DNA from 2 places in the Spirosoma pomorum genome. Region 1 is predicted to be linked to the other one. Evidence: riboswitches for the same ligand, from Rfam matches in the RefSeq annotation. Region 1 holds a riboswitch; the other holds the start of a gene.
The links. A riboswitch is a leader RNA that binds a small molecule or an ion and turns the genes downstream of it on or off. The one in region 1 is predicted to bind cobalamin.

Region 1 (15,787 bases):
TTCGGGCGTTAGCACGGCAAAGTTCTTACCATCGAATCCAATCTTACAAAACTGACTGAAGTAGGGGTTAATAGCCTGACGTCCGTTAGCGATAAAATACAGTGTCCGGGTTTTCTCGTCCACGCGCAAGAGTCGCGTAACCAGCCAATCACCCTTGGTAATCTGGTTTTTGAGCTTACCGGTAGCGGCATCGTAGAGGTAGAGATGACCCCAGTTGTCGCGCTCCGAGAACCAGATAAATTCATTCGATTTGTCGAGGTAGCGCCAGTTGATAGCGCCCCACCCCGATTCGTACTGAGTTGGTACCGTTTCTTCGAATACCTCACGTACCGCGCCCGTTGCGGCATCGGCCAGACGGATTTTTTCCTGTTTGTGGTCGCGGGACGTAGAGACAAACGCTAGTTTAGTAGCATCGTCGTTCCAGTTTACGTCATCGAACGTACCGCTGCTGGCAATGTCGTCGCTCAGGGTAGCCCGGTGCGGATCAGCGGGGATCTGCAACTGAATCACCTTCGGATTGTCGACGTCGATAATCACCCGCTGAATTGTCGCGATGTGCTCATCGCCGGGGAGCGGGTACTTCCACTGCTTCAGGGTTGGCTTGCCGACGTTAGTCGTCACCAGATACATATCGCTGACCTGCCGCTGATCCTGTTTGAACGTCGCAATTTTTTTCGAATCAGGCGACCATATCAGAATGGCCCGGTCGCTGGACTTCCAGCCCGCATTATCGGTTGCGTAACCGAAATCCTTGATACCGTCGGTGGTGAGCTGGGTTTCTTTCCCCGAGGCTACGTCGCGCACCCACAGGTTGTAGTCTTTGATGTAAGCAGCCCGTTTTTTGTCGGGTGACAGTACGTCCGGACCGGCGCTTCCCCGAGAGGGACGACCACTGCCATCAGTAGTAGCTGACTGCGACCGGGCCGATGATGCATCGGCCGTTAGCTGATACGTTTGCAGGTTGCAGGACCAGCGTTTGCCATTCGCCGTGAACGAAACCGTCGTCAGGTCGGGCGAAAAGCTGATAGTCTGGAACGGTAATCGGCTGGCTTCATACGATTTGCCCGCAGCCGCCGACAGCGCGCTGGCCAGCTTCTGGTGATCGAAAGCAGGTGTGCGGGAACCCTTGGCTGGGTCTACCAGAATAAACCCGCTGCCAGTAGCGGTCAAGTCGCGGTACCAGAAACGGTCACCGGCCAGCCAGTTGGGGCGTACGTTGGCATGGTCAATCAACTGATCGGCGTTCGTCGATAAAAATCGCTGGGCCTGCTCATAATCGGAAGGGGTCAGCGCAGGGCGCTGCTGAGCCTGTGCTGAAACGATGGCCAAACCAATCAGGCCAACAAGAACTGTTTTTTTCATTGTAGATGAACGTGAACGTCGAAGCGCGCCATAGACTAGTTGTCCCGGTGATCGAATCGGCGATTCTGCCAAACTACAAAATTTTAGGCAATGCTGGAAGGCCAGGAGACAAGTTTACCCCAGTAGCAATCGCAGAAACGTACTAGCTGTTCTTAAATAGCAAAAGCGGACACAGGATAGCTATGGCCGCTTTTGCTACGTAAACCAGTGCTGACTGTCAGGTGCTTAGTGGTGAGCCTCTGGTAGTTAACTGATTAGGCGAAAAAGCTGGGACGGCGGAGCTCACCCGAGTTTTGCCAGGAGGCATCTCGCCGGCGGAGCGCCTGCGAAATGGTTATAATCTGTTCGCCGAGTTGGCCCTGGCCTTCGAACGAAGCCTGGTCATATTGATCCTGCCGGGAGGCATCCCAGTCGAAGAGTTCGGTTTTGGCGTCGTAAATACCAATTGGTTTACGTCCCTTGTGATTAGCGACCAACTTCAGGATTGATTCGGCTTCGGCACGCGTGTTGCAGGAAACGTGATGATACTGCTCCCGAAATAAATAAATTACTGAAAAACGATTCATGACTCTTATGTTTTGGTTGCGGCAGAACCGATTCCTGTGAAGGCTCCGGCGCAACGATGGTTCTTGATAAAACAGACTTGGAAATAGCGGTAGATGAGGCTACGCTCAATTAGTAGCGAGCGTTTACCCAGTTGCCGCCAAAGGGAGTGGCATTACGGCATAGTCCCTCAAAAACTGCTTGATTTCGACGCACGAAAGACGAAAAAGTCATCCGCGTAAAAGTGCAAATTCTTGTCCAGGTAATCTTTGTCTTATCCCCGCGCTTTGCAACGAATGGTACGTTCATGGTAGGTATAATAAGTTAATAATCAGCCTGAAAAATGAGAGGGCACTTGCTCTCCCGTTCAGTTTATAAACTAAATAAGGGGCTTAATAAGTTTTGTTTTATTGGTAAAGTGCAAAAATTGCCTACGATTTTTCATCGAAAAGCTGAATAGTACAAGTGATTCCTGTACAAAGGCTATGATTTTTCTGCCTTTTTTGCGCTCGTCGATCTGGTAGTGTGCAGTAAATGGCTATAAATCAAAATAGTATATCTAGGGAAAGTTAAATCCTGAGTAGTAGCAAAGGCGCACAAAACTGACTTTGCAAAGGGTTTCAGCGGTTGAGAAAACCAATAGGAGAGAATGGGCGCTGTAAATAGTTGGCTATCCCTAATGAGTCACTAAATCGAAAAGGCCGGTTCCTGTAGGAACCGGCCTTTTCGATTTAGCCAAGTAGTTTGTCGGGGGTGATAGGCAGATCGCGTATTCGCTTGCCCGTTGCGTGGTACACGGCATTAGCAATCGCGGCTGCAAAGCCAATCAGCCCAATCTCGCCCATTCCTTTCGCGCCGATTGGATCAATGATGGAGTCGGGTTCGTCGATCAGGATAATTTCGGTGTCGGGAATATCGGCACAGACGGGCAGGTGATAGTCCGCCAGGTTGTTGTTCACGTAGCGGCCATACCGATGGTCCAGTATCCCGTCTTCCATGAGCGCCATGCCAATACCCCAGGCCACGCAGCCGTGGACCTGACTGTGCGCCGTTTTCTGATTGACGACCTTCCCCACATCCAGCGCCGATACGACCCGCTTCGTGCGGACTTCGCCCGTAGCAGGATGTACGTGCACTTCGACAAACGTAGCGCAGAATGACTTGCTGGAATAGTTTTTCTGCTCCGGTCCACTTTCTGAATCGATCTTGACCTCGACATAAGGCAGCTTCTGCTGCTTCAATACGTCGGCGTAGGATACGGAGTTATTTTTTGCTTTGTGACTGATCTGGCCATTCTCGGCGGTTAGTTGCTCGACTGGAACACCGCCCAAGGGTGTAGCGGTCTTCTGACTAGCCATATCTATCAGCTTTTTTTGCAGTGCAACGCACACGTCGTGCACCGCTGATCCGACGGATGCGGTGGTGTGCGAACCAAACTGGCCGGGGGCGGGCGGGAAGGAGGAATCGCCCAGCTCAAAACGAACGAGTGAGGGCTCAATCCCCAGCACCGATGCGGCAATCTGCGTCATGATGGTATACGTGCCAGGGCCAACGTCGGCCGTTGAACTGCGTACCAGAACGGTGCCATCGGGCATCAGCCGGGCGCTGGCTGATGCTTTCGTTCGGGCGGCCTTGTAAATGCCAGCGCTCATGCCCATCCCGACCAGCCAGTCGCCCGACATCATGGAGCGAGGCTGTGGATTACGTTTAGACCAGCCAAACTGGTCGGCCCCCCGTTCGTAGCAAGCTTTTAGCTGATTGCTCGACCAGGGGAGTGTTGATTCCGGGTCGGTCGTAGCATAGTTTTTAAGGCGTAGGGCAACCGGGTCCATACGTAGCGCATAGGCCAATTCGTCCATGGCCGATTCCAGCGCAAACGAGCCACTGGCTTCACCGGGGCCGCGCATCCAACAAGGCGTACTTAAATCAAGCGGAACCAGCTTGTAAACCGTATTCAGGTTCGGTACGGCGTACAGCGTTTTGGTGGGGTCAACAATCCGCTCGGTAAACTCTTCGAACGTGGACGTAGCCCCAAATGCTTCGTGCGTAAGACCGACCAGCGTTCCGTCGGCAGTGGCACCAAGCCCCACCTTCTGCACGGATCGCGGCCGGTAGCCAACCATATTAAAGGCCTGATCACGTTTGAGGGCTACTTTTACGGGACGCCCTACTTTTTTGGCTCCCAGGATCGCGGCCATCTCCTGCGGCCACACCCGCGACGAACTACCAAAAGCCCCGCCCACGTAAGGTGAGTGGATCTGCACATTGTTTTCGGGCAGCTGAAACAGCCGTATAATGTCTTTCTGCGCCAGCTTCGTTGCCTGGGTTTTATTGTACACGATTACTTTATCCGCGCCCTCCCAGGTAGCCGTAGCTGCGTGGGGTTCCATCGGATTGTGAACGTTGATGGGTGTCTGGTATTCCTGTTCGATATGTACTGCGGCCGTTTTGTACGCATCACGCTGACCACGCACATAATCGTCTTCTCGTTTAGGCTTGGTGCCGCGCTTCAGATTCGTTTTTAGGTTGGTCTGGTGCGGACGCTTGTCGTACGTTACCTTGACCAGCGAGGCTGCGTGCGTAGCCCGTTCGAGTGTATCGGCCACGACCAACGCTACCGGCTGATTGCTGTAGTAAATCTGATCATTGTAGAATACCCGAAACTCCTGACCTTCTACCCGCGACTCTTTCGGATCAACCGGGATGTCGTAACCCGGTACGGCCGGTCTGTTTTCGTGGGTCATGACGACCAGAACGCCGGGTAAGCGTTCGGCCTCCCGTGCATCAATGCGGGTAATCCGCCCGCGCGCAATGGTACTGGTAACCAGTACACCGAACGTAACGCCGGGCAGGTTGTACTCGGCAGCATACGTAGCGCCACCGGTCACTTTAAGGGGGCCATCGACCCTACTCATTGGATCGCCGAGCTTGATGGTTTGGGGAAGGGATTCAGTCATACGTACTACCGTTTCGGAGGGGCAACGCCCATGCTGACTAAAGCCCAAAAAGAAGGGCAAGGTTTTGAGCGGGGGTGAGTTTGTGAGCGAATCAGCACGTAACGGACTAACCAAAGCCTGGTTCGGCGGGTTATTTGCAGAAACAACGCGACGAGCTTCACACAACGGCAACGATGGAAACGATTTATGAATGGCTACTATCCTACATGGGTAAGGAAGATAAATACTACACAATCCTGAATGCACAGCGTCATGACGCCAACGATTCGGCAACTATTGAGGTGCTGGCCCGAACCAAGGATTTTCGTTCGGTAGGTATGTTGATCTACCAAAGTACAACCCCACTGACCAAGCAGCCGGACTGGGTGCCGCAGGCAGCGACGCAGACGGATTTTCTGTTCGACAGTGCCCGGCAGGTGGTTGATTATTTAGAAACGGGTGAAGGAGCGACCCTGGCCAGCGACAAAACAGGCATTCACCTCATTCTGATCGAGCCAGAGGATGATCTGATGCCCATTGCGTTCGATCAAAACGCTCAGTAATGCTATGCTGCTATTCCTGATGACGCTGCTGACGGGGCTGCTTGGTCAAACGCCAACACCCGCTGTCAAACCAACTCGCGTTCACTTTGAGCGGGGAGCTATTACGGCTCAGATCAAAGGGCAGTTGGCAGAAAAACAGGAGGGCGCGTATTATCTGGTCGAGGCTAAAGCCGGTCAGCGTATGGTTGTTCACACGGCCGGACTTTCTACCGAACCGATCAATCACATGGTACCCATCGCGGTTGTGTACTCGCCGTCGGGTAAGTACAGCGGTGACAAAGGGCCGATCAACTTCGACGCAAAACTAACCGAAACCGGTACGTATACTATCCGGGTTGCCCGCAACCTGATGGCGTCGAATGTGGGCGCGGGTCCGTATTTGCTGGAGATTATAATCCGGTGATGACCAAGAGTAAAGGGGGGGGGGAGACGTAAAACGGGAGAATTTCTTTCGTCTTCCGTTTGTCCCCCTTTTCTTCCTACACCCAAGCGTTTCCATTAGCTTTCTTCTTACTAACCTTCCAGCGCTGAGGGCGTTATCCCTATGCACTGACGCAAAACGATATGAGTACAACTGCAAATCAAACGAAAGCGATATTATGGGGCCTGGCAGGAATTGGGGCCTGGGCTTTGACGAAAGCCGTGCTGGCTCAACGACGTAAATTAGATTTTCGTGGCAAAGTCGTCATCGTAACTGGTGGTTCGCGGGGATTGGGTCTGGCCATTGCGCGGCAACTGGCGAAAGAAGGTGCCAACCTGGCGCTATGCGCCCGTGATGCGGCCGAACTCGAACGGGCCGAGGCTGAACTGTTAACTTACGGTGGACAGGTATTTACCTACGCTTGTGACATTACCGACAAAGCCGAAGTGGAGCGCTTTGCGGAAGCCGCCCGGCAGGTCATTGGCCCGATCGACGTACTGATCAATAACGCCGGCATCATTCTGGTGACTCCCTACGAACACAGCACTGAAGACGATTTTCGGGATGCAATGGATACCAATTTCTGGGCTCCTTATCACCTGATTAACGCTATCCTACCGCAGATGCTGGCTCGAAAATCGGGCCGAATTGTGAACGTAACATCCATCGGTGGTAAAGTCTCCGTGCCTCATTTACTGCCGTATTCCGCGAGTAAGTTTGCTTTGGTAGGCTATTCGGAAGGACTACGGGCTGAGTTGCTCAAGGATAATATTTACGTAACGACTGTCTGTCCCGGCCTGACGCGTACAGGCAGTCCCCGGAACGCTATTTTTAAGGGTAAGAATGAGGACGAATACGCCTGGTTCAAAATTGCTGATTCGTTACCGCTGATAACCAGCAGTGCCGAAGACTGCGCCAATCAAATCATTGACGCGTGTCGTTATGGGGAGGCTGAGCGGCTGATTACGTTATCGACCAAACTCGCAGCCGGGCTACAGGGATTGGCCCCTAATCTGGTTGCTGAACTAAGCGCCGTAACAAACGAATACCTGCTGCCCAGCAAAGCACCGGGCGGGGCTGGTAGCCAGCGGGTAGCGGGGAAAGATAGCGAAACGCCCTTGTCGCAATCCGTGGTAACCACCTTAACCAACCAGGCTGCGGAACAAAACAACCAGTACAATAACTAATCTTCAGGGGCTCAGCGTACACGTTGAGCCCCTGCTCGTTGTAGACCCGGTCATTTACTCGATAAATGATTAGTAATCAGAAGGGGGTTCAGCAAAAGCGTGACTTTTACCGGTTTACGGTTCAAAATGGTAAGTGAGCCCGTTGGCTAATCAACGATTCCAACAACGGTCTGGCTTGCTTAACCAAACCCGACTGAGATGAAAAAGCGCATCGTCAAAGCCGTACGGTCTGTCTTGTCGCCACTGGGCGTATTTCTGGCGTCAAACTACCCAAACATCGTTAACGGGCATAAGCTGGAGGACGATCTACGAATTCTGCTGCCCCAGGCCAATCCGGTTTGCTTCGACATCGGGGCTAACCGCGGGCAAACCATCGAACTACTACAGGACTGTCTGAATCAGCCGGTTATTCACTCGTTCGAACCGGCATCAACGACGTATTCGGAGTTGACGAGTAAGTCATTCGGCCCGCGTGTGCAGTGTCATCAGCTGGCGCTGGGAGACCAGGTGGGCGTGGCTGAATTTCGTAATTACAAGGTGTCGGAGTTGAGTTCATTTCTGCCCATGAACCCCGACAAACGGGAGAACTTCTTCGCCGGGGAGGAAGTCGTGTCGGTGGAATCTGTTCCGGTCGATACACTGGACAACTTCTGTTCGGCCCGCGCTGTTGACCGTATTGATTTGCTGAAGATAGACACGCAGGGATTTGAGCTACCTGTATTGAATGGAGCTGCTGAACTCTTTAAAAACGGGAAGATTGGAGCCGTTCTACTGGAGCTCAATTTCGCGACGCTGTACGAAGGGCAGTCCGACCCACTAGCCATTTTGCAGCTTCTGCATACCTACCAGATGCGGCTGGTCGATTACTACGAAACCGAGCGGATCAACGGCAAGGAAATCTCTTGGACAACAGCGCTATTCATTCACTATCCAAGTCGCTAATAGGGACTTTATGGTGTTTTTGGTGTACTGCCTGGTCAATTGAGAAGGGTTTGACTGCCGTGTTTCGAGCCAGAACAATTCGGCTTATAGCGATGTTTTTTCATGGGGGAGTAACAATAAAACGCTCGCTCCCGAAGAGATTATGAGCAGCGCTTTTTTGAAAAATGAAACGGCTGATGCACCCGTTGTGATTCCCGCCCGTGCGCCCTTACCCCCGGGTACACCCAACTATGTGACGCCCCACGGTCTTGATCTATTACGTGCTGAACTCACCGATTTAGAAACGGAACGCGCTCATTTACAGGCCGCCAGCGTTGACGATCAGAACGAACGTAGTCGGCAACTCGCCTTGCTCAATGGGCGTATTGCAAACTTGAACCAACGTATTTCCAGCAGTAAAGTGGTCAATACCCATGAACAAGATAGTGTTCGCTTTGGGGCTACGGTTAGTCTGGCGATACAATCGGGAAAGCTGGCCGGTACAAAACGGCGTTTCACAATCGTTGGTGTCGATGAAGCCAATGCCGATAAGGAGTTAATCGCTTTCACGGCTCCTTTGGCTCGCGCCTTGCAGGGAAAGCGGGTAGGAGAAACGGTTAGCTGGCCACCTTTACAGGGCCAGCAGGTAATGGAAATTGTGGCTATCAGCTACGAGGCTGCCTGACCTGTTCGTTTAATTCACTAAAAAGTCAATAAATAAAGCGAGTCAGGGGTGTACTAATCGACCACATGTAGCGGTTGGTGCGCCCCTGACTCGTTTCAATATCTCTTTACAAACTTACTCTTACCCCAATATTCGCCGTGCGTTGCCGGGTATTGTAGCCGTATACGTCCGTATACTGCCTGTCGAGCAGATTTTGCACGTCGGCGTACAGGCGTACGTGATTCAGCCGATATTCGGCGTAAAGATCGAAAGTGCTGTAAGGGGCCAACGTTACGTTCTCGCTGGTAAACGTGGCCGAGTTGTAGAACCGGTCAGTGCGGCTGCCCACCGAACGTAAAGAGGCACTGGCGAAGAGCGCCGGCGTGATCTGATAACCGGCCGTAACGTTGACGAGCACTTTGGGGCGACGAAACAGGTTGTTATAGGTCGTGTCCCGACCCGCGGCCTGGGTCGTCACCCGACCGTCGAGCAGCGTGAGATTACCAGTCAGGGCTAATTGCCCCAGTTGCGCCTGTCCTTCAAACTCCCAGCCGTGGTCGTGCTGCCGGTCAAAGTTGATGTACTGGCTCGTGTACGGCGGTACCGATAGCGACTGGAAGAAAATAACGTCACGCACCCGACGATCGAAATACAGGGCTCGCACCCAGGCGTTCTTCGACTTGGTGAATACCTGAACCCCAGCTTCAATAGACTGACTACGTTCTGGTTTCAGCGCCCGGTTGCCGTACGGTGAGAAGATCTGATAGAGCGACGGAGCCCGGAAACCCGAAGCCAGATTGGCAAATACCTTGATTTGGTCCCGAATCAGATACGATGGGTTGAACGAATACGTAAAGGCGTTGCCGTAGACCGAATGGTGGTTATAGCGCCCACCCAGTTCGACCGATAATCCTTTTTGTGTACGCCAGACGCCGGATGCGTAGAAACTCAACTGACCCGTGCGGGCCGTATCAGCACCCAGCGGAGGAGCTTCATACAGGCCGTAGCTGCTGACCGATCGATACGTCTGATCCGTGTTGGCGAAGCGGTAGTCGGCACCGGTTAGTAGTTCGATGTTTTTGCGGATAGTTAACGTGTGGTACAACTCCGCAAAATGCGTCAGGCCGCTGTATTCGCTGTAACTGTATTTATCAAAAGCGTTTGGCTCGACCGATGTTGAATCGTCTTTGTAGACCCGCCGACTGCCGCTGATGCCATAGTTGGCTACTAGTTTACCGCGCTGGTGACTCCATTCCAGCCCCGCCGATCCAAAGCTGAACCGGTTGTTGGACGTATAATCTTTTTCGTCACCGAAAGCTCCGGCGTCGAGGTCCGTCTGGTAGGCCGTGGTCAGTCCGCGCAGCTTCAGCGTCAGGCGCGGATTGAGCGTTATCGCGATGTTACCAAGCAGAGCGTTTTGCCGGTAGCCGTCTTTATCGAACGTACCCGTGTTTTCGCGATCCGTAGCCGCCGAGAAGCCCGTCGATGACAGCCGCGTGTATTGCAGATTATACGAAACTTTATTCGTCGCACCACTCAGGCCAATGCCCCCCCGGAACGTATTGTACGTACCATACTGCGCCGTTGCCGACACCTGTAGTGGCCGTTTGCCAACACCGTTACGGGTAGAGATCGAAATAACACCGGCAACGGCATCAGAACCATAGGCTGTCGACTGAGCACCTTTCAGAATCTCGATTCGTTCGCATTCGCCCACGGTAATGAGGTTCAGGTCAAACGCATTAACCGTCCCCGATGGGTCATAAACCGGTACGCCGTCCAGCAGAATCAACGTATTGCCCACGGCAGCACCCCGTAGGTACACATCCTGGTTCGAACCCAGCGGCCCCTGTGCGCCTACAATCATCAAACCCGCCTGACGCGTCAGTAACTGGCTGACGGTCTGGGTAGCGTAACGTTGCAGCACTGAGTCAGGGAGGACCGTCACGACCTTGCCGGTCTGCGATTGTTTCTGGGGGAATTTGTTGGCCGTGACCACGACTTCGTCGAGTGTTCTGGCATCCTGAGCCAGGGTAGGTACGGCGGTACCGAGAGCAACCGATCCTAGCAGGGCGGTTGCGAACAGGCGCGGAGTTGTGCGCATGAAGAAAATAAAAAAAGTGAATACCCGTCGCTGTTAATCGCCATCCTCCGTAACGACAAACAACTCACGACCAGCGGCAGGTCTCCTGACTTAGCTCACCGATTCAGGTCTTCCCGTTGCGCCGGAGCGGAACAGTGACCAAAGCAGCAATGAATCGGCTGTCTTAAAAACGAAGCAGTACAGTTGCGGGGACAGTCCCGGTTTTGGTCCGAAAAGACCACCGAAGTTCCCTATTAAGCCAGTATCGTCGGCACTGGGGCCGATGACGGGCACCGCTAATCCGGGGCGAAGGTACGGAACGAATCGGTGAAGTAGGGACAATACACAAAAGCGCCCGGCAGAAAATCCGCCGGGCGCTCCGCTTAAACAATTCAGAATAGCTACTTATTTACCGTTCAAATCAGCCACTGAGTTGCTGTCTGTTTCGTAAAGCTGGTTGAACAGGAACTTGAACGTTCCCTGCGCCTGCGCCCGGAAGGTAATTTCCGGACCAAATGCGTACAGCTTGCCCGCGCCAACCGGTGCCATAAAAGCAGCTACGCCGTCTTTCAGGTAGGCTTGTCCCCAGGCCCAGCCGCTACGTAGTGGTTTGCTGCTATCGAACCAGGCCAGTGGTTTTACTTTACCGGTAGCGATGGCATCGGGAGCGATGTTAAACACGGGGCTGGCATCGAAATAAACATCCGTCTTGGTTGGCAGTCCCCAGGTTGCCTGCTGCGTCGAATCGATGTTCACGCGTAGCACGCTGCCTGGAATGTAGTATTTCTCGCCGGGCAGTGAGCGTTCCTGCCCTGAGCTGGTTACTTCGGTCAGGGCATTCTTGACGGGCAGACCCAGGTGATAAGCCAGGTTGGTGCTGCTGCCAATGGTAATAATATCGCCACCGGCTTCCAGGAATTTCTTCAACTCCGGAACCGACTTCTCGTGGGTGATCCGGCCCGTGTGGGTACGGTACTCAGCGGGAAGTTCGTCGTTTTTCGGTATCCGTGGCGCATAGTTCCGGTAGGGATCGTTGTCCTCACCCGTATACTGCGGAATGGCGCGGGTTACGAATACGATCGCATCGTACTTCTTCCGCAGGTTACCGGCGTCAACTTCCTGACTGTAAATTACTTTCATTGGGAAGTGGTACTGCTCCATAATCCAGCGAACCCAGCCCGACGGCATCGAGCCACCGTAGGTATCCCAGAGGGCGATCCGCATCGGGCTTACTTTGGCCAGCGAGCCCGTTGGTCGTTTGGCGATGCTCGTTACGTCGATACCCAGACTTTTGGCTGATTTATCCAGCAAGGTCTTGGCTTTGTCCGAAGCGGGAACGAAGAACGTACCGGGCGCTACTGCCGATTTGCCGCTACCACCCGTCGGGACGCGAAATACATCAACGCCACCCGCCAGCAGATCGTTGACGGCGATAAACGAGTTGTTCGACTGAGCACTCAGTAAGTAACCGGCTCCTGAAGTAGCGGCCATGCGGCCCTCCGGCGATTGAAGCTGACCGTAAGGAAGGGTCTTGAAGGGTCCTTTGAAATCCTCCAGCACCCGGTCGAACTGAACGTTCATTAAGTAAGCTAGTGTCCAGCCAGCCGCGTCATACGGACGAACCGGTGGGCCACCCGGATACTGGAAGTCGTTCGGGTGATCCTGGGGCTCGAACATATCCAGAACGTGCGGGCGGAAGGCCTGTGCCGTTTTTACGACGTACGAACCGGCGGGGTATTTCTTGCCGGCAACGCTGAAGTCGCTGGTAGCCTGCTGAATCTGAATACCCGTTTTGATCAGAGCGTTGATAAACTTAACGGCCGTGGCAAAATCGGCTTGGTTGGCCGGGATGATAAAGCCGCGTGGATCACGTAACGCCGGAGCCCGCATCACTGAATCGTAGTATTTCGCCGGAACACCACCGCCGGGAGCAATGAATCCGTAAATGTCCGTGTTAACACCGCGTGGCGTAGCGTTCGGATTAGCTTTCTTCTGGTCAGCGCGGTATTCTTCCGTGATCAAATCGACACGTTTGGGCGACAGACCCCAGTAATCCTGGCTTCCCCGATCGATGGAGTTCTTACCCATGCGATAGATGTTGAACAGCAGTTCGTCTCGGTAGCGGGCCGCGTAACCCAGCACGGCGTAGTTCAGCGACAGCGAATAATCGATCGACTGCTTGAAATGCCACTTCTGGGGTGTTACGGGGAAAGGCGTGTTTCCGTTTGGAATCAGTCGGCTCGGTACCAGCGGAATGTCTTCCGGCGTGGGGCCACCAATGATCTCGGTCAGCAAACCGATCATGTTATGGAAGTGCGTCGTTGTCCGCAGACCACCGTTGTACCAGGTCGAGAATACCGAACCGCCTAGCCGCGTAAAGCCGGGTTTGTTTTCGGAGTTCAGTCGGTTGATCATGGCCGCGCCCAGCGCGTCAATACCCGTCACCATCAGCGGATCGAATACGTAGTTGAATGGATCACGGTAGGGGGGGCCGGCCAGCACCGATCCAGCCGGACCGCGCTGGTGGTGGTTGTACATGATCTGCGGAATCCACTCCACGAACAGTTGACGCCCGATGTTCTGGGTTTCTTTCATGTTCATGATAAAGAAATCCCGGTTGTTGTCGTGACCGACGTATTTCTGGTACAGCCGGGGCAGCCCTTCCAGCGACCGTTTTTCCGCTTTTTTCTCCCGCATGTACCAGTCCGACACAAGCTCCTGACCGTCGGGGTTCGCGTGGGTCAGCAGGATGATGTCCTGGTCCAGAATGCGCATGGTCTCCGGATCTTTCCGGCTAATCAGTTCCCAGGCTGTTTCGATCAACTGCATGGTGCCGACCGTTTCGGTAGCGTGCAGCCCCCCGTCGATCCAGACGATTGATTTTCCTTCGGCCGCCAGCGCTTTTGCCTGCTCGTCGGTCAAGCCTTCGGCGCGCGCCAGCTTCTGCGAAATCTCCTTGTAGCGGTCCAGCTTTTTCAGGTTCTCCGGCGACGAGACAATCAGCATGTACTGCCGACGACCTTCTTCGGTTTCGCCGATGTCAACCAGTTTGACCCGGTCTGAGCTGGCGGCCAGTTTCTTGAAATACGCTTCCGTCTGCGTGTACGTAGCCAGTTGGTAATCGTCGCCGATGTTGAAGCCAAAATGCTCCTTCGGCGACGGGATGGATTGTGCCCAGACTGTACTCAGGCTCAGGCCAGCGAACAGCAGCAGTGTTGATGAACGGAGAAATCTACGCTTCATGCGGGATTTGTTTAGGGTAAATGTTAGGCTTGTTTACTATTGGATAAATGGGTAGCAGCACGAGACCAGCTTAAAGTACTTGAAATACCAATCAACCAAAAACACCGTGCCAGGCTAATCGAACAAAGTTAACCAAGAATGTCACTAGGCAAAAGAAATGGTTTGTCAGTAGAAAGATAATGATTGTGAATGCCGGATATTAGTGGTTAAATGCAAACATTGTTTCGGTAAATTGGCTAATTGCCGTAAAAGAATCTGATTGGTTAGAACTGTGTCGGTAAAGCAGCCAATAACGGCAGAGAAGCCCTATGAGCAAGAACGTATCGGGCATTTATGCTCAAAACATTTAAAAACTTGAATCAATAACCAACTTCGGTTTGTTTTAATGGTCAGGGGCTCTTTGTGTGGCCCACGCAGATGCAGTTTTTGAACGCTGTTTATCCATTATGTCTATTCTGTTTTCTCCTATTACCATTGGTCAGGTTCAATTTAAGAACCGTATTGTGGTCTCCCCAATGTGTCAATACTCCAGCCAGGACGGTTTTTCGAACGACTGGCATTTGGTTCATCTGGGCAGCCGTGCCGTTGGGGGCGCTGGCCTGATCATTTCCGAAGCCGCTGCTGTATCGCCCGAAGGCCGGATTTCGCCCGATGACCTGGGCATCTGGACCGATGAGCACATTGCGGGCCTGAAGCGAATTACGCGGTTCATCGACGAGCAGGGGTCGGTAGCTGGTATTCAGCTGGCCCACGCAGGACGAAAAGCCAGTACGCGCCGACCCTGGGAGGGCGGTGGGTCCATTGCTGCAAGCGAAGAGCGGGGCTGGGAAACGGTAGCCCCTAGTAACGTTCCGTTCTATCCCGAAAAATCAGAGCCAAAGGCCCTGACTTCAGAGGGCATTGAGAAAGTAATTAACGACTTCCGGGAAGCTGCCCGGCGGTCGCTGGAAGCAGGTTTTCGGGTTGTCGAAGTGCACGCGGCTCATGGCTACCTGATTCATCAGTTCCTTTCGCCCTTAAGCAATGAGCGAACGGACGAGTATGGCGGTTCGTTCGAGAACCGGATCCGGCTGCTGCTCGACATCGTTGCCGCCATAAAAACGGTCTGGCCCGCTGACTTACCCTTGTTCGTCCGTATTTCGACAACCGACTGGACCGAAGGGGGCTGGACCGCCGATGATTCAGTTTCCTTGGCTAAGATTCTGCAAGAAAAAGGGGTTCACCTAATCGATTGCTCGACGGGCGGCAACGTACCAAACGCCAAAATTCCGGTCGCGCCAAACTACCAGGTGCCCAATGCCGAACGTATCAAACAGGAAGTGGGCATTCTAACCGGGGCGGTGGGACTAATCACGACGGCCGAACAGGCGGAAGAAATACTGGCTAACGGCCAGGCTGATTTTATTCTGATGGCTCGTGAGGAATTACGAGATCCGTACTTCCCGTTGCACGCGGCTGCCACATTGGGAGAAAACCTGGCGTGGCCCCTACAATATGAACGCGCCAAACCCCGATGAGTTGATCATCGATCACTTTGTAATTTGAACCTTCTGCCATTCCGACCGGGGCGCGTAGCCGCCAGGAAGAATCTTAAAGCATCCTCACCTGAGCGTTGGTAAACAGTGCGTGCGGTTCCTCCTGACATCGGAATGACATACGTATCATACTAGTTTTATTGCCGTGTACTAATTACACAAACAACTCAACCATGGAATACAGAAAATTAGGCGAATCAGATATTCAATTGTCGGCCATTACGTTTGGCGCCTGGGCCGCTGGTGGCTGGATGTGGGGCGGCACCGAACGTAGCGGAGCGGTCGAAGCCATCCGGGCATCTTACGATTTGGGTGTAACGTCGATCGAC
Region 2 (15,787 bases), on a different contig from region 1:
CAGCCAGAGAAACCAGCAACAGGAACGCCAGCAGCAAAGCTGTTTCTGAGCGAAGTCGCGTTTTCGTTACGTCTATCAGCTTAGAGAAAGCCTTCACTTGTGTCATAGTGTAATCGTCAGGAGAGTTGTAAAAATTAGTAAGTAACGGGGGTAAATACCTGAATCAATAAATCGAATACGTTGACCAACGGGATTGATATTCGAACGAAAAGCCCGGACGTAAATTTCGCGCTTGAGACCGACCCGGCAGTAATAATCCGTATTGACAAGTTGAGTTTTTCTGGCCATGCAGAGGTTGGCCAGGTGAAGGGGAGAACGTAAACAATACTATGTATAGTTCAGGTGACTTTGACCGGCAGACCCGAAAAAAGAGCCGCCTGCCCAAAACTCAGGGCAGGCGGCTAGTTATAAACTGAGTTGTGTCGTGACGTAGTAACCGACACGGTACAGATGATACCTAATAAAGAAAATACGTACGCTTGTGAAACCGAATGGCTAGGTTTCAACGACCATCGTTTTGAGGCCCATCCGCTCGCCACCGGGCAATCGCCCCAGCAGGAAAAGATCAATTTCCGATTCGCCAGCGCGAAATACCTGCCGCTCGGTCAGGTTGGCTTCCAGCACCTGCTTGAGTTGCTGAAATTTGGCCGTTCGTGCTTTTTCTTCGTCGCCGTACCAGTCCTGTTCGGTCAGGACAGGCTTCCAGAAGGCTTCTTCCGTAGATTCTTCAACGAAAACCGAAGGCGGCAGCATTTGCCAGTCTTTGATCTGACTTACCGTAAGCGGTTCTGGTTGAGTTAGGTAGCAGGAAACAACCTCCAACGGTTCGTCGGATTCGCTGGGATACAATAGATCCGTCAGCAGCGGCTGTACCTGTGCCGTAAAGGAAGTTGTATCCATCGGCTGACTCGGAGGGGCGGGTTGATCGCTGGTCATGTAAAGCAAAATAAAACCGACGAATTGACGGGTCGGTATCGTTCCGGGGGAAACCGGAAGTCATAAAACAATTATAGTAGTTTTGGTCTTAATCAACAAAATCAAGACGATCATGTTAGAGACCTTAATGAATTTGGTACGGCAGCAGGCAGGCTCTGCCATTACAAATAATGCGGCCATTCCGGGCAACAAACACGAAGACGCGATTCAGGCGGTTTCGGGCGGTATTCTAAGCGGTCTGCAACAGCAGGTGCAGGGGGGCGGTATCGGCAGCCTGATCGGTATGCTGACCGGCAACAGCGGAGCGCAGCAGGAAGTCAATCAGGGCGTTCAGAAAACAGTGCAGGACAATCTGTTGCAAAAACTGGGCATCTCTCCCCAAATCGCCATGTCCATCGCGGCTGCTGTTGTTCCCATGGTATTGAGTAAACTTAGCCAGAAAGCCCAGGACCCCAACGATAATTCGGTCAACACGAACGATGTTGTCGGCTCGTTGAGCGGTGGAAAAGACTGGATGGGTATGGCCCAGGCGGCTATGGCCGACGGCAAACTCGATATGAGCGACCTGACACGCATTATGGGTAACTCAGGCAGCAGTAACACGCAGGATAAGCCTAAGGAGCAGTCAGGCGGAGGACTGGGTGATATGCTCGGTGGTCTGTTTAAATAAAGCAAGTTAAAGTCATTCCTATACCCCTCAACCAGTCACATTATGAAAACGATGAGTAAAACAGGAATAGCAGGTGGTTGGATTATTCTCGGGCTGGGGATGACTAGCTTGCTGACAAGTTGCGCTGATCATTTCAACGTAACACGGGCCGCTGCCACCGTGAATATTGTCAATACCAGCGGTACGAGTATCGGAACGGCTAACCTGACCGAAAACAACAGTGGTGTCGTTACGCTGGACGTTAATGTAAATGGTCTGCCCCCGGCTCGCACGGTATCCACTTTCACGAGATAGGCGTCGTAGACCCGAAAGCATCCCCCGCCTTTTCAACGTCCGGCGATCACTATAACCCCGCCAGTAAGAAGCACGGCATCAGTAATCCACAGGGAACCCACGCCGGTGATTTAGCTAACCTGGAAGTTGATGCGCAGGGTAAAGGCCGGTTAACGACAACAACGGACCGAATTACGTTGACGCAGGGCGCTACGACCCTGTTTGATGCGAATGGTTCATCGCTGATTATTCATGCGAATACCGACGATCAGGTCACTGATCCATCGGGGAACAGCGGAGGGCGAATTGCCGGTGGCGTTGTTGTAAAACAGTAAAGCACAATAAACCCCAAAAGTCTGCCACGACTTACAAGGCTACGTGTTGGTGCCCGCCAATCTGGCCAAAGCAGCTCCTGTTTCTGTCAATCTGACAGCTTTGCGCACAATTATTCTGGCTGGCATTTGTATTGTTAGATGAAGGATGTCTGACAGTATTTGACACAGAAAACAAGCAACTAAACCATATTATGGGAAAGATTATTGGTATTGACTTAGGCACCACGAACTCGTGTGTAGCCGTGATGGAAGGTAACGAACCCGTTGTTATTCCAAACTCAGAAGGAGCACGGACCACGCCGTCGGTAGTTGCCTTTATGGACAACGGTAACGGCGAACGTAAGGTCGGCGCACCGGCCAAACGTCAGGCCATCACCAACCCGAAAAATACGATTTCCTCGATCAAGCGGTTCATGGGTAAGCGCTTCAACGAGGTAACCAACGAAACCAAAAACGTCGCTTACGACGTCGAAAACGGCCCGAACGCTACGCCCCGTGTACGTATCGGCGACCGTCAATACACGCCACAGGAAATCTCGGCTCTGATTCTGCAAAAAATGAAGCAGACGGCTGAGGATTATCTGGGCCAAACCGTAACCGAAGCCGTTATTACGGTACCTGCTTACTTTAACGATGCTGAACGTCAGGCAACAAAAGAAGCGGGCCAGATCGCAGGTCTGGACGTAAAACGGATCATCAACGAACCAACCGCAGCGGCCCTGGCCTATGGTCTGGACAAAACCGACAAAGACCAGAAAATTGCGGTCTTTGACTTGGGTGGTGGTACGTTCGATATTTCGATTCTGGAACTGGGCGATGGCGTTTTCGAGGTAAAATCGACCGATGGTGATACGCACCTGGGTGGTGATGACTTTGACCAGGTGATCATCGACTGGCTGGCCGACGAATTCAAAAAGGACGAAGGTATCGATCTGCGTCAGGACCCAATGGCCCTGCAACGTCTGAAAGAAGCCGCTGAAAAAGCAAAAGTTGAGCTGTCGAGCTCGAACTCGACGGAGATCAACCTGCCTTATATTATGCCGGTGAATGGTATTCCCAAACACTTGGTACGTACGCTGAGCCGCGCGAAATTCGAGCAACTAGCCGATTCGCTGATCCAGCGCAGTCTGGAGCCTTGCCGCCGTGCGCTGAAAAACGCTGGTCTGTCGGCTAGCCAGATTGACGAAGTTATTCTGGTAGGTGGTTCGACCCGGATTCCGAAAGTACAGGACGAAGTTGAAAAACTGTTCGGTAAAAAGCCTTCGAAAGCCGTTAACCCCGACGAAGCGGTAGCTATCGGTGCTGCGGTTCAGGGTGGTGTCTTGACGGGTGAAGTAAAAGACGTGCTGCTGCTCGACGTTATCCCGCTCTCGCTGGGTATCGAAACGATGGGTGGTGTATTCACCAAAATGGTGGAAGCCAACACGACCATCCCGAGCAAGAAAGTGGAGGTGTATTCGACGGCTTCGGACAACCAGCCGAGCGTTGAAATCAACATCCTGCAGGGTGAGCGCCCAATGGCTGCTCAGAACCGCCAGTTAGGCCGGTTTATCCTATCGGACATTCCACCAGCCCCCCGTGGTGTTCCACAAATCGAAGTGACCTTCGATGTTGACGCCAACGGTATCCTGAACGTAACGGCGAAGGATAAAGGCACGGGTAAAGAGCAGAAAATCCGGATTGAAGCATCGAGCGGTCTGACCGACGCAGAAATCAACCGGATGCGTGAAGAAGCGAAAGCCAACGAAGCGGCCGACAAAGCCGAGCGTGAGTCGATCGAGAAAGTTAACGCAGCAGACTCGATGATTTTCCAGACGGAAAAACAATTGAAAGAGTACGGTGACAAACTGAGCGAAGGCAACAAGTCGGCTATTGAGTCGGCACTTGGCGAACTCCGCACCGCACACGGTTCGCGTGATGCTGCCGCGATCGATGCCGCTCTGGAAAAACTGAACGGCGCGTGGGCAACGGCTTCGACCGAAATGTACAACGCAACGGGTGGTGCTAACCCAGCTGACGGCGCAGGTGCTGGTTTCGACGGTGGTAACGCGAACCCCGGCGCAGGCCAGGGTCAGCCAACCGGCGACAACGTATCGGACGTGCCATACGAAGAAGTGAAATAAGCTAGAGACTAGCACTCGTGCATGAGCCCCGCTGAGGAAACTTAGCGGGGCTTTTTTATAATCTAGCCATTCTATGAGAAAGTAGAGTACGTGAATAATGGCAGATAGTGGCTTCTGGGAAGCTTTTTCGTTTTGGATCCCTCAACTGTGTAACGAAATGGCAGATGGCAATACGCAGCTATCTGATACAAATAAGGCGCTGACCGAGCGATTAGATTTACAATAAACGTGCGTCCGGTAAGTGAAGCCTACCGTTTCTACGAGATTTCGGTCGTTGATAAGGGGATTGGGTTTAACACCAAATACCCGGATCGGATCTTTCAGGTATTTCAACGATTACATAACCGGGACTCATTTCCCGGAACGGGAGTTGGGCTGGCAATCTGTCAGCGGGCGGTTGAAAATCACGGTAGAGCAATCACCGCTGATAGCCAGCCTGGAGAAGGATCGACGTTTTGCGTGTATCTGCCGGTCTAGTGGCTATTATCGAAAGAGACGAACAGCAAATTTATAGTTCGAATAGCGTTCCGTCTTCCAGGTAATGGAGTGGTTCTCAGTTTCCTTTTCGCCGACGTAAACGTACTGGCAGTCCATCTAAACAGGCAAAAGAAATAAACCTACAAAGTTGCACTAAAGGGGGTAGCGGACTGTTATAAAATCACTGTCTGATTACTCAACGGCAAGGGCGGGTTACTTTAGTAAAGTGGCCCGCCTTTGTAGTCTGCGAAGTTTCACCGGGCACTATTGCGGGGTAGGCTGATCGCCATGACTAGGCAGGCAACTACATACGCGCAACCACAAGACCCAGTCGCGGATCGATAGATGAATTCTAAGGTAATTATCAACTGCCTGTGGAGTTACCTGCTCGGGCTTTATCTCAGTTCGGCAAACGCCAATGGAGAATACGATTCGGTTCAATCCGTCCAAATCTGTTATAAACTGTTCCATGATAGCTTGGGGTAGACGTTAAATAGATAACTTTAACTAACTGGTTACGAGTAAGTTTTTCTTCATAAGTAGAACGTAACCATTTAGCCTGTAGGACAGGTACGTAATTGCCGCTAGTTCTTTTCCACGCCGTCTGCAAACTCAGCAACGAAATGAACGCCATACTGCCCTGAAAACACGTTCGATAGTATACCCCGTTGTCATGAATGGCTAGTGTCCAACAAAGTAATAGTGAAAGAGCCAGGTCAATTGACCTGGCTCTTTTGTTTAGAAGGCAAACTGAACACCGATTCCGAGGGACAACCCGCCGTTGTTCGTGATCGGATAACTGTTTATGGGAACGAACAAAGGGACTGGATCTGTCCGACGGTCTTTAGTGAGCAGTATGTTGTAGCTGGCGTTGATATTGATGCCAACTCGTTTACTGATAAAATAAGCCAGACCAATAGTAGGGGATAGGGTACCATAATGACTCATTCGGGAAGCAAACGAGCCATCCAAATCATAACGTTGATTTTGCCGGACGTAGCTGTAAGATATACCCACGTAAGGTTTTAACTTGCCTGCCCCGATGTAGTACTGAGCAAACGAGGAGAGCCCGATGCCCGTCAGGGTTACGCGGTTGCCATCGGTGTATCGGTAACGCGTTGAACTCAACGGAACCCCCACGCCAACAACTAGATTCTCGATAGGGAAATAGCCAATGGTTGGCGTCAAACCAAGACCAAATTTCTGGAGACCGTCCTGTTGGCTGCCTTGCAGAGAAAAATCTGCCATCTGAGCGCCAACTAGCCAGCTTCCTTTGTGGGTTTGAGCGGTAGCGGAACCAACTACCAGCAGAAACAGGACAATGATTGTACGTAATTGCTTCATACTACTTTTGTTTAATGGTTGAACCACTAGTAAGAGTAAGCCGAAGCAGATGAGGTTGTAGCTACTTGATGATATTAACATATTTTAAGGGGCGTGCCCACGCAAAACAGTGTTATGGCACGCAGAACTTCCCAATGTCAAAACGCGTTTTTAACGAGCTTTTTTACCATAATCTTCAAACAATGCGTATTAACCACGTCTCATGTCTGGCGGTATTCTGCTTGATTACTACCCTGGCCTACAGTCAGTCTGTAAAGCCTAAAGTTTACATTGACGCGACTGGTCATCGGTATTCGCAGGCGCAGTTCGATAGCATTCGAACGGCTAATATGGGGAAGCCAATTGCCACCATTGATGTGACGGAAGAAGAGAAAGAAACGCAGATCACGTTCGAGGTGATGGCCAGTAATCCCCTTGATGCGTTTAAAGAAAAGTGGATTGGGAAGCCATTACCCACCTTTAGTCTCAAGGATAAACAGGGAAAAGTCTACAGCAATAATTCGCTGCAGAATAAACTGATCGTGATCAATTTCTGGTCAACTACCTGCATTCCCTGCCTGAAAGAGATGCCTGCCCTGAGTGAGCTAGAAGCAAAATACCGCGGTAAGAATATCGTCTTTATTGCCCCAGCCCCAGAATCGCCCGAGCTGGTACAACGTGTCCTGGCGAAACGAACGTTCACGTACACCGCCCTACCGCAAGCGCAGGATCTCTTTTCTGCTTTGGCGATAGAAGGATATCCGTATCACTTCCTGGTTGATCAGACCGGCATTATTCGGGACATCTATTCCGGCTCATCAATCAACCCCCAGACGAATCAGTCAATCGTCGATGAACGGCTCGTACAGGCCATTGATCGCGCCCTGCCGAAGTAGACTCGGATTTTTGCCTTACGCTGAGACTGAAGGATACTAGTTATTCGCTGGCGTATCCGCACGCAGCAGCGCCCAGTCTTTGATTCCGGTTAGCGCCAGGGCTGCTGACCGTTGATGCGTTTCTACATCGCTGTAGAGTCGTTCAAGATACGTCTTCGTCGCTGCTGGCAGGTCCAGAAAGACGCTGTATTCATTCACGTGTTGAACGCCGGTTGGCAAGGTTGTATTGGCAAAAAAATCAACTAATGCCTGGTGGTCGTCACTGAGTTTCATCCTACAAAACTAGGACGTAATTCCCTGATCTAAATGGAAAGCGCGTAAATTAATCGTTAAAGCCAACAGCTCCGGAGCTTAGCGAATTGAGTCAAAGCAAGACGAGCGTTCGATGGCCAGGCGGTAGAACAGTATTCCCTGTAGCTGTAGTTTTTCTTTTCGTTGCCTAATCAACGTGGCACTACTTTGGCCAGTTAAGTCTGTTTCGGAACAGGATAAAGAACAACAGGAGAAATGCTCCGCCAACCAGTTTAGTGGCTTCCGATTTATCGGTATCCCACTGAGTGGCGTTCCAGTCGCCAGTCCAGAAAGCAATGATGCCGTAACTCAGGACTAAGGTCAGTAAAATCAGAAGAAAGATTCTCATTTTGCCGGAAATGAACTTTTGTTATGATAACCGATAACCCCCAAACCGACTACTCCGTTTATAAACGTTACGTACTGGCTGTTTGCCTGATGGCGCTAACGCTGATGTGTTCCCGGAAAAATGTTGATCCGGAGGGATCTGGACTAGTTGGCGAAGTGTACACCGTTGTCGATCAGCCACCAGCGCCAGCGGGTGGGCAGACAGGATTGAATGCGTATCTCATGCAGAATCTGCGGTATCCAGCTGCAGCACAGCGCGCCGGAATCCAGGGCAAGGTAATCGTGAGCTTTGTGGTGACTAGTGCCGGGAAGATTGCCGATGTACAAGTGACGCAGAGTGTGGGCGGTGGCTGCGACGAAGAAGCGGTGCGGGTTATCAAAGGCATGCCGGACTGGACTCCTGGTCAGCAAAATGGGCAGGCTGTCAACGTACGGACCAGCCTACCCATTTCATTTATAATAATCTAAATTCTAAGTGCCTACTCGTATTCTATCAAAACGAAAAGCGGTAGCGCACTGATAACGAGCGGCCTGGCAGGTTATAGCCCCGTTTTTCGTAGTAATTCTCGTCGGTTAGATTAGCGATCTGTAGCCCCAGCGTATGGTGTTGGGCCAGCGTGTACGATGCGCTCAAGTCGAGCACTAAGTATTCCGGGTATCGAATCTCCGGGTTGGCCGCATCGGTAAAGTCGGTGTCTTTGCGATGCCCCATGTACCGGCTCAACAGACGTAACTGTAGCCCCTTGAACGAATCGTATTCCAGTCCCGCGTTTAGGTTCATTTTCGCTACGTTGGCAATGTCCCGCTGGGTCACGCTGGCGTCGGTGCCGACAATGGTCTCGGTATAACGAAGCATGGTCGTTGCGTTGCCGAACAATCGGAGTGAGTACCGATATGCGGTCAAAGCGCCGAAGTCATAGCTGATTTCTGATTCAATGCCCCGCAGGTCCGAATCGGCTGCGTTGACGTAAGTAGCCCGCGCGACGAGTACGTCACCGTTAGTCTGTTTCTCGTTGACCTGCGTCACGATCCGAGCGATCCGGTCCCGTACGTTCGTGTTGAAATAAGTAGTACTTGCTCGGAAACCCGCTTTGGGACGGCTAAACGTCAACCCCAGGTCATAACTCAGGCTATTTTCGTTGGTCAGATTTGGATTACCAGTAGTAATGGTAATGCGGCCAGTTGAGGTGCGGGTTTCTGAGTAACCGGCTACGTTGAACGCATCGGGTGTTACGAACGCCCGACCCACGGTTCCTTTCAGTTGCCAGTCGGGTGCCAGCAGCAACGCTGCGCCCAGATTTGGGCTGACGAACGGATTGGTTTTTTTGCCAGGCTTGAACGTAGTAAGCAGGGGCGTTTCCTTAACGGAGAACGTAATGTCGTCCAACCGTAGGCCAGGTTGCAGGAGGAGCCGATCTCCGCCGAAGGCCAGCTGGCCCTGCGCGTAGAATGCTGACGACCGAATCGAATAATTAGGTTGCGTGGGTGCTCGTTCGGTGACGGCGTCAGTCCAGTTCCGAGACGACGTACTGGAATTCAAGTAGTCATAGCCAACGGTGAGTTGGTGGCGTCCCAGTTGCCAGTTGTCCTGGAGTTGAACGCCCTGCCAGCGGTTCGCGGTGTTTGACGACAGGAACGGCGTAACCGGCTTACCTGATACGTTGGTCGTCTGGTTGAAATTGTTTTCGCCGGAGGCAAAGACACGAAACGTCGGTTTATGATCCGTCAGTTGACCGCGAAGAGCGATTTCACCCGCCTGTCGGTTAACGTCTTTCAGGCTGGCCTGCGTCGTGCCGTAGGTGATGTCGCCGGGGGATTCAACGTCGTCGGCAATGAATTTTTCGCCCCGTACGTCTACTCGCCAGTTATTGCTGATCTGATAGCCCAGTCGCAGCACACCGGAGTAATAAGTAAGTTTGGTGTTGGGCCGAATCTGACCATCGTCTTTACGATCATCGACCGTTTCGGCTGGCTTGTTGCTGTAATACTTTACTGCCTGATCGCCCTTCAGCCAATCCCGGAACAAATTGCCTTTGCCGAGCCGGTAGTCCTGTGCCCGTCTGAGATAGTTGACCGAGGCATCGAAGTCGAGTCGCCGGGTCAGGCTGCCGCCGATATTTCCACCCGCCTGATACGTCTGAAAGGAGCCGTATTCAGCGAAGGCATTGCCCCGTAGCGCTCCTGTCGAGCGTCGGGTGATGACGTTGATAACGCCACCCATCGCCTGGGAACCATACAGCGCCGACGCGGGCCCTTTCAACACCTCGACCCGCTCCACATTGTTGAGCCCAATGGTTGACAGGTTCGTAGCCCCCGCGGGCCGACCATCAATCAGCAGCAGTGTACGCTGATTCAGACCCGAGAACTGCGGCCGAAATCCCCGGATGCCAACCCCTGAAGAGAGATTAGGGTATTGAATAACATTGACAGCCGCCAGTTTCTTGACCAGATCCGTTACGTCGGCGGCTGGGGTTTGGTTGATGTCGCGCCGGGTAATGATGTCAATTTGTTGCGGAACCCGGTCGCGCCGGTTTTCCGAGCGGGTGGCTGTAACAGTTGTTTCTTCCAGGACGCGGCTTCTGAGCGAGTCGGCGGGGATCGATTGCGCCTGTAAAGAAGTTAATGCACCAAGCATCACGCCGAGGCAAGTAACTAGCTGGATTGGGCTACCAACTACTGGGTAGTAGCGTTGTTTCATGGGTATTGATTACGAGTGAAAAATGTCGAACAACGTGTACACGCCGATCGCAATGGAGAAGATGCCAACGGCATAGTTGATGGCCCGAACTGCCGTTTGCCACCGGTCGACCACTTTAGTGAGCGAAAACGCCAGCAAGCAGCCGTAGAGCGTCATGGCGACGATGATACCCGCGCTTTGCAGGACAATGATCCAGACGGCCGTAGCGGCATCGCTGGCGGCTAGCGTCAGAGCTACGGTGCAGGCACCACCCGTACCGGCCAGGCCGTGTACCATGCCGACCCAGAAGGATCGACTGAACGTAGTAGATGGCGCTGGTTGCACGGGTTCGTGCGTTTGCCGGTGATTTCGCCGGATAGCAACAACGCCCAGCCAGATCATCAAAGGTCCGACCGCCAGTTCGACTTGTTCTGCAATGTTGAGCGACAGGGCCGATTTGACCAGCAGCACCAGACAGGCAAACAGAATCAGGGTGAACGAATGGCCCAGCGCCCAGTGCGACGAACGCCAGATGATACGCCACATATGATGCCTGTCTGAAGCGATCCGACCGGATTTGTTTTTTTCGGATGCCAGCACCGACACGGCGGCCATGTGGTCGGGTTCGAAGGAGTGCTGTACGCCCAGCAGCAACGAGTCGATAAGTAGCGGGTTGATCATGCGCTTGTTAGGTTGATGTGGTGGCAAACCCGTAAAAAGCGCGTACAAAAAGCAGGGGTGTTCGCCGGTCGGCAGGCGCACCCTATCTGACTTCGTGTTTGCCTTTCGTCCCGAAAGCACACCGGTTCTGACGTTTCTGGGCAGGTCTTCTGGCTCGTTCGATTCTGACGCCTTCCCACTCCTGATGAGGAACAGTGGCCTGATTGTCAAAATGGTTGTATGAACTATACAGCAGCGGGGACTGCTCCGATTAACGCTGACGGACAGCGCGACGGATTCCCTTTTAAGCGCTTCACGGCGGAAGCGCACCTAAAAACGGTCTCAAAAGTAAGAAACTTTAGGGTACCTTTGCCCTAATAAGTATCTACTTCCATTTTACCAACAGGAAAACGGTTCTGCCTTACGGCGGATTAATAGAGAATCGGTCGGACCGCCGATGCGGTGCAAATCCCGAACTGTCGCGCAACTGTAAGTAACGCCCCAACTGGCTGCCCCGCGGGAATCTGCCTGCGTGATGTTCACTGGTCGATCAGACTGGGAAGGACGGCCGCCAGGTTACAAGTCAGGAGACCTGCCTTTTTTCTTGCTGACAATGCTTTCGCGGTTTGAAGCACGGTCAAGATTGGCGATTTCTCCTGCAGACACCCGTTCCTGTCGGCAGAAGCTGGTGCTACTTTCCTCGCGAGCACCCATCGTCGTTTGTCCGATTGCACGTACCCGTTCGCATGCCGAACTGCAGGCAGACGCTTTTAACTCCTTATTTTTTCGTTAAAAGGTATGCACACGCGCTACGCTGATCACCCGCGACCTGGTGATCAATCAGCCCATTTTTCCACCATTCGTTCGCTGTTAGCCATAACGGTTATCCTTCTCAATCTTTTTTTAGGTGCTGCCAGCTGGGCCCAGTCGACTACGGGTACGATTCGCGGCCAGATTCAGGCCGAAACGGGTGAGCCATTACCCGCCATTACGATCCGTCTGGACGGAACGGGTTTCGGGGCTGTAACCGACGAAGCGGGCCAGTTTACGATCAAACGCGTACCCGTTGTACGTACACACTGACCGTCAGCGGGGTTGGCTACGAAGCGCACAAACAGAATATAACTGTATCGGCACAGGCTGCAACGGTACTCCGTTATCAGCTTAATAGCCGGACCAGCGAACTCTCGGAAGTAACCGTTACGTCGGCTCGCACACCGGCGTTTACGACTATCAACAAACTAGCGGTGCCCATCCGGGATATTCCCGTGACGACAAGTTCTGTATCGGGCCGTACGATCGAGCAGCGGGGCGTTGATGATCTAGGGGAGGCCATGAGAAACACGACTGGCGTCCGGGCCAACAATACGTACGGCGGATTTGAGCATTTCACAAATACGAGAAAGGAAGTCGGCTGGAGCGCTGGCTGTATCATGGTTTGCACAGCCTGGACTTTCGGCTTCTGCTTTACAAAAGACCACTCTGGGATATCATCGTCTGGGTACTCATGCTGGGCGGGACGGCCGTCAGCGCAACGGGATTGGTGTTAACGTGGAAATGGCTACGTAGGAAAGCCCGGAGAAAGACGAAAAAAGGGAAGAAGCGAAAAGGCAACCAGGTTGCCACAAACTCAACTGCCATAACAACCTTAAAGCCAGAGCAATTGGCCCATCGAAACGAAACGAGGTGAAACCCGCAACGGGTTAGCTTCAACAAAGCTTCGTATATTTAAAACTTGACGATCGTGCTAATCGATTTTAAACTCCCACACTTATAAGCAAAACGTATAGCATGGCAAATGTTGACAAGAAGGAGCTATCGGCTGAAAAGCGTAACGAACTGCTCAACGTATTAAAAGCACGTTTTGAGAAAAACAAGAACCGTCATCAGGATCTCAAGTGGATTGACGTGCAAGCAAAGCTGGACGCCAATCCCGAAAAGCTATGGACGCTTAACGACATGGAAGCAACCGGTGGAGAACCCGATGTTGTTGGGTATGATCAAGAAACGGATGAGTACATTTTTTACGATTGCTCAGCCGAGAGCCCCAAAGACCGCCGAGGTGTTTGCTACGACCGGGAGGGACTGGAATCGAGAAAAGAAAGCCGACCGGAAAGTAACGCCGTTGATATGGCCGCTGCTATGGGAATCGACCTGCTCACGGAAGAACAATATCGGGAATTACAGCAGCTCGGTAAGTTCGACCTGAAAACGTCAAGCTGGATACAGACCCCAGCGGCTATCCGCCAACTAGGCGGAGCCCTGTTTTGTGATCGGCGCTACGATACCGTTTTCGTCTATCATAATGGCGCTGCTTCGTACTATGCCGCCAGAGGGTTCCGGGGCTCGTTACGGGTCTAGGGAAATAGTATAAATCGTTGAAACTAGCGGCTTGGCCAGTTTCTTTAGCCGTTTTCGAATGTTAAATCAGAGTGATTTTTCTCAGTTTCTGCTGGCCGCTCCGTCCAGTGGCTCCGGCAAAACCACGCTAACGCTGGGGTTGTTGCGGGCGCTCGCGAACCAGGGACTACGGGTACAGCCGTTCAAGTGTGGTCCGGACTATATTGATACGCGGCACCATAGTACGGCAGTGGGTGTGACTAACGGCAATTCGCCTGGTGGAGTGCCACCCAGCACTAATCTGGATTTGTTCATGGCCTCGCCTGAACACGTAACGGCCTCGTATCAACAGTACGCCAGCGGTACCGATGTGGCGATCACGGAGGGCGTGATGGGATTATTCGACGGGGCCGACCGGATGCAGGGGAGCAGTGCGTCAATTGCCGAGCTGTTGAACATACCCGTCATTCTGATTATTAATGCCAAAGCGATGGCCTACTCGGTAGCGCCACTGCTGTACGGATTCAAGCATTTTTACCAGGGCATTAATCTGGTCGGAGCAATTTTTAATAATGTCGGGTCAGAATCGCATTACCGATTTTTGGCTGATGCCTGCGCCGACGTGGGGGTGGAGTCGCTGGGCTATCTGCCCACGAATCCACGCTTTACTATTCCATCGCGGCATCTGGGATTACATATTTCCGCCGAAACGGATTACGCGCAAATCATTCAGGCCATCGCCGACGAACTTCCTAAGACGATCGATCTGAACCGACTGCTGAACTGTACGCGAACCCCTAATTTATCTGCCTCTAGCCCCCCGGCCCCAATCCCCCAGTTCTTCGCTTCATACCGCATCAGCGTCGCGAGGGACGAAGCGTTCACCTTTACGTATCAGCAGAACCTGGACGTGCTGGCTCAATTCGGCCACGTTACGTTCTTCAGTCCGTTGCGTGATAAGAAATTGCCTGATACGGATTTTCTGTACCTGCCCGGTGGCTACCCCGAGCTATACGCCCAGCAACTGAGCGAAAACGTGGCCATACGCACTAGTATCCGCGATTATTGTCAGGGTGGGGGACTGGCTTATGCCGAATGTGGCGGGCTGATGTATTTAAGCCAATCGATCGAAATCAGTGACGGTACAGTATGGCCAATGGTGGGATCGCTGGATATAACGACGTCAATGCTGAAGGCAAAACTTACGCTCGGTTACCGGGCTGTTGACTGGGACGGAATGCGTCTAAAGGGGCACGAGTTTCATTACTCCGTGGGGTGCGAAACGCGCCCACAGGTGTCGGTAGCTTCGATCGCTAATCCAAAAGGCGTTCCGGTCGAAACAAAACTGTACCGAAGCCAACATACGATTGCCTCTTACGTGCATCTGTACTGGGGCGACAAACCGGAGTTTCTGCGGCAGTTATTTGCCTTGCCGGATGCTACACCTAACACCGATTCCGTTACTCCCTGCCCTCCTGAAGGGGTGAAGAATTAGCGGTATTCTCACCTTCTTCAGGGGGCAGGGAGTAACAACCCGTATCAGTTATAAGTAACCTCATGTCTGAAATAAAACGCCAGCGGGTAACCCGGTCCGACGGGAAAGCCATCAACCTAGTACAGCGCCGGGGACATCTGTCGTACTGCTACAACGCTTGCTGCTGCGGCCGGGTCGATCGGGGCTACGCGCCCATTCCGGTCGAACTATACAAAAGCGAATGGATGCGCCGGAAAATCCGCAACGTCGTGCACATGACCAAAGGCGGCTGCCTGGGGCCGTGTACGCTGGCCAACGTGGTGACGTTGCTGTTCGACGGACACTCCGTCTGGTTTCATTCCATCAACAGCAACTGGCAGATCATCGCGATTTTTGATTACATCGACAGCATGATTGCCGCCGATGGTTTTCTGACCCCGCCCACGGAGCTGTCGGAATATGTTTTCCAGTTTTACACCTGGAAAGGTTCCGAAGCCGCTACCCAGCTGGGCCAACCAGCCCTGCCGACAGGTGGGATTGTTTTTCTGACCCACGCCGACACCGACCTGCTGACGATGAACCGGGTTTTGCAGGAATTGCCGGATGAATTTCCGAAAACGTCGGGTATTAGCCTTCTCGCCATAAAGAGCGAAGCGCAGATGGCCCAGCTCCTGGACCGAGAAATTGGTGCGGCTCAAATTATCATCCTCCGAATACACGGCCGACCGAGCAGCGTACCCGGCTTTAGTGAGCTGGTTCGCCGAGCAAAGGACAAGGGACAGCATCTGATTGTGATCAGCGGTACGGGCGAGTTAAACCCAGAGTTTGCGGCTGTTTCAACCGTATCGCCTGCCATTCTGCACGAAACGCTGGCGTACGTCCAGGCAGGCGGGTACCAGAACTTTACGTCCCTGCTGTACTTTTTGGCTGACCACCTGCTCATGACGGGATTCGGGGCCGACGC

Region 2: it holds a riboswitch for cobalamin, as region 1 does, so the genes downstream of both, ACYVAD_RS23695 (carboxypeptidase-like regulatory domain-containing protein) here and ACYVAD_RS16525 (TonB-dependent receptor plug domain-containing protein) in region 1, are expected to answer to the same signal.

What each region holds. Positions count from the first base shown of each region.
Region 1 is NZ_BAAHBP010000027.1:241,437-257,223, forward strand. Features, by position in the region: gene ACYVAD_RS16485 (S9 family peptidase) at 1-1,362, opposite strand, end outside; gene ACYVAD_RS16490 (hypothetical protein) at 1,617-1,928, opposite strand; gene ACYVAD_RS16495 (xanthine dehydrogenase family protein molybdopterin-binding subunit) at 2,637-4,862, opposite strand; gene ACYVAD_RS16500 (hypothetical protein) at 5,036-5,404, shown strand; gene ACYVAD_RS16505 (PPC domain-containing protein) at 5,379-5,807, shown strand; gene ACYVAD_RS16510 (SDR family NAD(P)-dependent oxidoreductase) at 5,969-7,012, shown strand; gene ACYVAD_RS16515 (FkbM family methyltransferase) at 7,211-7,954, shown strand; gene ACYVAD_RS16520 (GreA/GreB family elongation factor) at 8,097-8,618, shown strand; gene ACYVAD_RS16525 (TonB-dependent receptor plug domain-containing protein) at 8,725-10,701, opposite strand; cobalamin riboswitch at 10,760-10,993, opposite strand; gene ACYVAD_RS16530 (M14 family metallopeptidase) at 11,086-13,923, opposite strand; gene namA (NADPH dehydrogenase NamA) at 14,370-15,440, shown strand; gene ACYVAD_RS16540 (aldo/keto reductase) at 15,632-15,787, shown strand, end outside.
Region 2 is NZ_BAAHBP010000038.1:51,009-66,795, forward strand. Features, by position in the region: gene ACYVAD_RS23615 (DUF4833 domain-containing protein) at 1-106, opposite strand, end outside; gene ACYVAD_RS23620 (hypothetical protein) at 103-288, opposite strand; gene ACYVAD_RS23625 (nuclease A inhibitor family protein) at 496-936, opposite strand; gene ACYVAD_RS23630 (hypothetical protein) at 1,049-1,606, shown strand; gene ACYVAD_RS23635 (hypothetical protein) at 1,649-1,900, shown strand; gene ACYVAD_RS23640 (superoxide dismutase family protein) at 1,897-2,214, shown strand; gene dnaK (molecular chaperone DnaK) at 2,406-4,337, shown strand; gene ACYVAD_RS23650 (sensor histidine kinase) at 4,566-4,814, shown strand; gene ACYVAD_RS23655 (hypothetical protein) at 5,079-5,285, opposite strand; gene ACYVAD_RS23660 (outer membrane beta-barrel protein) at 5,553-6,158, opposite strand; gene ACYVAD_RS23665 (TlpA family protein disulfide reductase) at 6,341-7,033, shown strand; gene ACYVAD_RS23670 (hypothetical protein) at 7,070-7,306, opposite strand; gene ACYVAD_RS23675 (hypothetical protein) at 7,488-7,673, opposite strand; gene ACYVAD_RS23680 (energy transducer TonB) at 7,697-8,140, shown strand; gene ACYVAD_RS23685 (TonB-dependent receptor plug domain-containing protein) at 8,166-10,370, opposite strand; gene ACYVAD_RS23690 (hypothetical protein) at 10,380-11,030, opposite strand; cobalamin riboswitch at 11,153-11,358, opposite strand; cobalamin riboswitch at 11,404-11,623, shown strand; gene ACYVAD_RS23695 (carboxypeptidase-like regulatory domain-containing protein) at 11,808-12,092, shown strand; gene ACYVAD_RS23700 (hypothetical protein) at 12,169-12,402, opposite strand; gene ACYVAD_RS23705 (hypothetical protein) at 12,308-12,559, shown strand; gene ACYVAD_RS23710 (hypothetical protein) at 12,477-12,650, opposite strand; gene ACYVAD_RS23715 (DUF4256 domain-containing protein) at 12,801-13,370, shown strand; gene ACYVAD_RS23720 (cobyrinate a,c-diamide synthase) at 13,429-14,844, shown strand; gene cobN (cobaltochelatase subunit CobN) at 14,907-15,787, shown strand, end outside.